Linked DNA regions of Aliamphritea ceti. The protein of the gene in region 1 interacts with the protein of each later gene in a pairwise test. Links are inferred from orthologs where the notes say so. Each region holds a gene or a part of one and is shown in the gene's direction. Other genes may lie near its edges. The genes, in order: OCU49_RS16035 and grxD.

Evidence for each region.
Region 2: the proteins of OCU49_RS16035 (region 1) and grxD interact in binary tests that used the Escherichia coli proteins (3 or more experiments, as listed by UniProt). The link is inferred for Aliamphritea ceti from one-to-one orthologs.

What each region holds. Positions count from the first base shown.
Region 1 is NZ_AP025282.1:3,483,558-3,486,619, reverse strand. What follows is about bases 44-2,778. They hold OCU49_RS16035 (BolA family protein), read left to right. Parts: upstream 44-1,121; coding sequence 1,122-1,436; downstream 1,437-2,778. Other genes in these bases: OCU49_RS16025 (ABC transporter ATP-binding protein), read left to right, coding at 1,980-2,778; OCU49_RS16030 (HP1242/YdcH family protein), read left to right, coding at 1,628-1,873; OCU49_RS16040 (DUF3422 family protein), read left to right, coding at 44-1,112. Also shown: more of OCU49_RS16040, read left to right, coding at 1-43; more of OCU49_RS16025, read left to right, coding at 2,779-3,062. UniProt on the Escherichia coli protein: Transcriptional regulator that plays an important role in general stress response. Has many effects on cell morphology, cell growth and cell division. Acts by regulating the transcription of many genes, including dacA (PBP-5), dacC (PBP-6), ampC and mreB.
Region 2 is NZ_AP025282.1:3,900,122-3,903,247, reverse strand. Bases 90-2,888 are described here. They hold grxD (Grx4 family monothiol glutaredoxin), read left to right. Parts: upstream 90-1,222; coding sequence 1,223-1,555; downstream 1,556-2,888. Other genes in these bases: OCU49_RS17840 (multidrug effflux MFS transporter), read left to right, coding at 2,638-2,888; OCU49_RS17845 (peroxiredoxin), read left to right, coding at 1,712-2,314; OCU49_RS17855 (aspartate aminotransferase family protein), read right to left, coding at 90-896. Also shown: more of OCU49_RS17855, read right to left, coding at 1-89; more of OCU49_RS17840, read left to right, coding at 2,889-3,126. UniProt on the Escherichia coli protein: Monothiol glutaredoxin involved in the biogenesis of iron-sulfur clusters.

The sequences.
Region 1 (3,062 bases):
ACGGCTTACAAATGCGCCGTGAGAAACATCTTGAATTCATTGCTTACACCTTTACCAGCCGCTGCGATGACTCCGAAGTGCCTTTTGCACACAGCTGTATTGGGGGCCTGCCAGAGGAATGGTTAGCCGGTTTGGAAGGTCAGATAGTGACGGCGTTTCACGTCACCGTACTGGATGCGTCTGAGTCAGGTGAGCCGGATATTCCGCAGGTAAAGCAATACTTTGACGACATGCGTCTGATTGGCAGTCAGCCTTCTCAGGGGGCCGCTCAGGTCTGGACAACTTATCAGCTGCATGATGATGGTTATGGCCGTTTTCTGGTGTACAACCGTGAGATGAGTGCCAGCCAGTTAGGCCGTCTGGTACAACGTCTGGTGGAAATAGAAACATACCGGCTGATGACTTTACTGGGTCTGCCTCTTGCCCGGTCTATCAGTCCACAACTCCGGCAGATGGATTTGAAACTGGCGGAGTTAACGCAGACTTTGGCGCAGGGCGATCAGCAGGAAGGTTTTAATGATGCGCAGCAGCTATTAGGGCAACTGACGGAGATTGCTTCACAGGTGGAAGCCTACCGGGCACAGTCGACATTTAGGTTTAATGCGACACTGGCTTATCAGAACATCATGTTTAACAATATTGATGAGCTGCGAGAAGACGAAGTTTCCGGGCACCTCACGTTGCAGGAGTTCATTGGACGCCGGGTCGGCCCGGCGGTTAAAACCTGTGAATCGGTCGCTGCGCGGCTGGAAGACTTATCCCGCAGGATTGACCGGGTTAGCGATATGTTGCGTACGCAGGTGGACTTGTCCATTCAGGGACAAAACCAGGAACTGCTCAGCTCAATGGACCGGCGTTCAAAAATACAGTTGATGATGCAACATACTGTAGAGGGGTTATCGGTTGCGGCAATCAGTTATTACACCATCGGGCTGGTAAAAATCTTTCTGGGGGTTCTTTATGATCAGGGAATCTCATTTGATAAGAGCCTGGCGTTAGGTATTTCTATGCCGTTGGTAATCATCCTTGTTGCCGGGCTAACCCGACGGGTGCATTCGAAATTTAATAAATTGGCTGATGATCCGGAATCTCCCCGGTCAGGCCATAGGTAAAGGTGTGATATGACACAAACTATTGCCACGCAGATTGAAGCAAAGCTGCGTGATTCACTGGATGTAGATCAGCTGTATATTGAAAACGAAAGTCACATGCACAGCGGACCTGCGACAGACAGCCATTTTAAGGTGGCAGTTGTTTCCGATGACTTTACCGGCAAGCGTCTGGTAGCGCGACATCAGGCAGTCTATAAGGCTGTCGATACCTTAATGAACAATCCTATCCATGCATTTTCAATGCATCTGTATACTCGCCAGGAATGGACGGATAAGAACGGAGAAATTCCGTTGTCACCAAACTGCATGGGCGGTTCTAAGTAAGTACTACCGGAGCAATTTATAAGCGCTTTAGCCGTTGGCTACAGCGCTTTTTTTTATGCCATAAAGCGAATGTTTATTGTCAGCGAAATGGCGTTCAGATTGTTGATTCGCATCAATGTTTTTCTTTTCAGGCAGCGCGATAGTTAATACATCAGTTAAGAAATCAAAAGCGCCATTAAAGGGAAAAACAGATGAGCATTGAACACCACGACCTGATTCATGAATTGCCAGAGTATCGTGAACGTATCCATACTTTAAAAATGAGTAACGCGCATTTCTCCCGGCTGTTTGAGGAATATCATGATGTGACTAAGGAAGTTGAGCGTATGGAGTCGCTGACTGAACCTGTATGTTCTGAAACAGAAAGTGCCCGTAAAGCTAAACGTTTGCATCTCAAAGATCAGTTGTTTTCAATGCTCACGGCCGAACCCGCTTAAAAGCGAATTTACCCAAAAACTGCTTTCGTAATGAAACCCGCTTTATTGCGGGTTTTTTTCTATTTATAGTGTCGGTATAGGTTATTTAAATACTTGGGATTTATGAATGCATTCAAGCGGTTATAACTGGCGCTATATCTTTTCAATCGCCCGGGAATATAAACCAGAACTGATTAAGGCAAATCTGATTGCGCTGTTGGCAACGATTGCCAGCGTACCTTTGCCTTTACTTATGCCGTTACTGGTAGACGAGGTGTTGCTTGGGCAGCCTGCGACACTGGTAGAGATTTGTCAGCAGTTGTTTCCTGAGTCCTGGCAGGGTGCTGTGCTCTACATTGTATCAATATTGGTACTGACAATTATTCTGCGCTGTATCGCGCTGGGGTTGAATGTCTGGCAGGGTCGTCAGTTTACGCACATTTCAAAAGAAGTTGTCTTCAGAATTCGCCAGGGATTACTGCAAAAACTAAAACGTATTTCGATGGCGAAGTACGAAACCCTTGGCAGTGGCAAGGTTAGTAATCACTTTGTGGTTGATCTGGATACCGTCGATCAGTTTGTTGGTACGTCGTTAAGTAAGTTGTTACTGGCGGGGCTGACGATTCTTGGCACGGCTGTAGTACTGCTCTGGATGCACTGGCAACTGGCGATGTTTATTTTATTACTCAATCCTATTGTGGTGTATTTCACTATGGTGCTGGGCAAGCGGGTAAAAGACCTTAAGAAAGATGAGAACGCTGCTTATGGCGCATTTCAAGCTTCCCTGATAGAAGTTCTGGAAGGGATTTATCAGATTCGAGCAGCCAATCGTGAAAAGCATTATTTGCAGCGGTTGCAGGGGCAGGCTGAAGAAGTGCGGGACCGTTCAGTTGCCTTTGGCTGGCGTAGCGAAGCCGCTGGCCGTTTCAGCTTTATGGTGTTTCTGGTTGGTTTCGATTTATTCCGTGCATTATCGATGTTGATGGTAGTTTTTTCTGATCTGACCATTGGCCAGATGATGGCTGTGTTTGGCTATCTCTGGTTTATGATGGGGCCTGTTCAGGAACTGTTGGGTATTCAGTATGCCTACTACAATGCAAATGCAGCGCTATCGCGGATTAACGAATTGGAAAATCTGGAAGAAGAACCAGATTATCCGCATCTGGAAAATCCGTTCAGCAAGCGCGAATCAATCGCGATTGATGTCGAG
Region 2 (3,126 bases), 420 kb from region 1 along the record:
TGGTCCAGCTTGTCGTGAGTAATAGTATCTACGACTGCCAGCGCAGCTGCACAGCATAAAGGGTTGCCGCCGTAAGTAGAACCGTGAGTACCCGGAATCAGGATCTCAGCAGCTTTACCGCGGGCCAGACAGGCACCAATTGGTACACCGTTACCCAGGCCTTTAGCTGTAGTAACAACGTCCGGAAGGATATCGTTCTGCTGATACGCAAAGTAGCTGCCGGTACGGCCATTACCTGTCTGAACTTCATCCAGCATTAACAGCCAGTCATGTTCATCACAAATATCGCGTAACTGGTTCAGATAGTTGTCGGCAGGAATGATAACGCCGCCTTCGCCCTGAATTGGCTCAACCAGAATAGCAACTACGTTCGGGTTGTTGGTCGCAATTTTGCGGATCGCTTCTACGTCATTAAACGGAGCACGTACAAAACCACTGACCAGAGGTTCAAAGCCTGCTTGCACAGCACGGTTACCGGTAGCGCTCAGGGTCGCCATGGTGCGGCCATGGAACGACCCGTCCATAACAATAGTAACTGGCTGGTCGATACCTTTGCCGTGGCCGTAGCGGCGTGCCAGTTTAATTGCAGCTTCATTGGCTTCTGCACCCGAGTTGCCGAAGAAAACGCTGTCCATGCCGGAGATTTGTGTCAGACGGCGGGCCAGACGTTCCTGATTCGGAATCGTGTACAGGTTTGATGTATGAATAAGCTGACTGGCCTGTTCGCTGATCGCAGTGGTGACAGCCGGGTGTGCGTGACCCAGGCCACAAACGGCAATACCGCTCAGTGCGTCCAGATATTTATGGCCATCTGTATCATACAGCCATGAGCCTTCGCCATGATCAAAGGCCACGGACAGGCGTGCATAAGTGTTCATTATGGGCTGTGTAGACATAAAGTCCCTCTTTGCGACATGTACCCATCGCCAATAAAAGAAGAAGTCTCGGCGTGGAAAAAACGGAAAAGTCTATTCAATCGTCGCTAGTTTAGCAATCTTTGCTGCAATTTATCTGTTCGGGCAGGGGATTCAGGCTTGAATTTATTGATCAGCGTCACAATGTTTTATAAAGACACAGATTAGGATAGTGGACTGCTCATTTGGAGCAGGCAGGTGGCTGAATTATTTCTTGAGTAAAACACTCGGGTTTATGGTAGGCTTGCGTTTTTTTTAACGCCCCCGCAGAAACGGGCGAAAGTTTTGACAGGTTTAAAGGTGTACTTATGAGCGTCGTTGATACCATTAAAGAGCAGATTGAATCTAATGATATTCTGCTATACATGAAGGGCACGCCCCGTTTCCCTCAGTGTGGTTTTTCTTCCCGTACTGTTGAAGCGGTTATGGAGTGTGGCGAGCGTTTTGCTTTCGTAAACATTCTGGAAAACCCGGAAATCCGTTCAGAGCTGCCAAAATACGCTAACTGGCCAACGTTCCCGCAGTTGTGGGTAAAAGGTGAGTTGATTGGCGGTTGTGACATCGTTGTAGAAATGGCTGCCAGTGGCGAGCTTAAAGAGCTGATTGCTGAAGCTGCTCCTAGCCAGCCTGAAGGCGAGTAAGCCTCTGGTGAATCAGCAAGCTGGTAATTAATATTCTTTATCGTTTTTATTGTCTGGTTTAATTAGTCTAATAAGAACTATCTGCTATGCTGATTCGCACTTAATTTGTGCGCGGGTAACCGCTGTATTTTTAATTCATTTAAGAGAGAACTAAACATGGCCGTATTAGTAGGTAAGAACGCTCCAGACTTTACAGCTCCAGCAGTACTGGGAAACGGTGAAATCGTTGATGCTTTTACACTGTCTGAAGCAACTAAAGGCAAGAAAGCTGTTGTATTCTTCTACCCACTGGACTTCACTTTCGTATGTCCTTCTGAGCTGCTGGCTTTCGATCACCGTATCGAAGAGTTCGCTAAGCGTGGCGTTGAAGTAATCGGTGTTTCTATCGACTCTCACTTCTCTCACAATGCATGGCGTAACACACCTGTTGAAGCAGGTGGTATCGGTCCTGTTAAGTACACTCTGGTTGCTGACATGACTCACAGCATCTGTAAAGATTACGATGTTGAATCTGAAGGTGGTGTTGCTTTCCGTGGTTCTTTCCTGATCGACGAAGATGGTCTGGTACGTCACCAGGTTGTTAACGATCTGCCACTGGGCCGTAACGTTGACGAAATGCTGCGTATGGTTGATGCGCTGGCTTTCCACCAGAAGAACGGTGAAGTTTGCCCGGCTGGTTGGAGCGAAGGTGATGAAGGTATGGTTGCTTCTCCTGAAGGTGTTGCAAGCTACCTGTCTGACAACGCTGACAAGCTGTAAGATTTAAATATCTGAAAAAAAACCGCCTTTATGGCGGTTTTTTTGTGTCTGGATTTTAGTTTCAGCTGTTGTGCGTTTGTATAGCTGTATATGAAATATGCATGCCTGACATACCTATTTATAATGATCATTCTGCCTGTTCATCGGGTATGATGTTTGATCGTCCTGCGCTTGCTTATCGGTAAGTTCTTTACCTGTGTTGTAGCGGGCATTTTGCTTTTACTAAATAGCCCGGCTAAATGGTTTGACTAAAGAGTTTGATTAAAGAGTTCAGCCAGTTAGCCCTATTAAATAATTTCACTAATTAATTCCGGAATTTTTCTGTGCCGAATAAATCCTATACGGGGCAAATGCCGTTCGCTGAGTTTGTCACGCTTATGGCGATGATGATGTCGCTGGTTGCCCTGGCGATTGATGCAATGTTGCCAGCGTTAGCACTAATGGGAGATGCCCTGCAGGTTGCAGACATTAATGATGTGCAGCTGGTGGTATCTGTTTTGTTTTTAGGCATGGCAGTGGGGCAGCTGTGTTACGGACCTGCATCTGACAGCTTTGGCCGCCGACCTGTGATGTACCTGGGGTATGCGCTGTTTATTGCTGGCGGTATCCTGTGTATCGTCGCGCAGGATTTGCATGTGATGCTGCTGGGACGGTTTTTGCAAGGCTTTGGTCTGGCGGCACCGAAAATTCTGACGGTAGCAATTGTCCGGGATCAGTTTTCCGGGCGGGATATGGCCAGGGTCATGTCATTTATTATGGTTATCTTTATTGTTATTCCGATGATCGCACCGGTATTCGGGCAGTTGATTCTT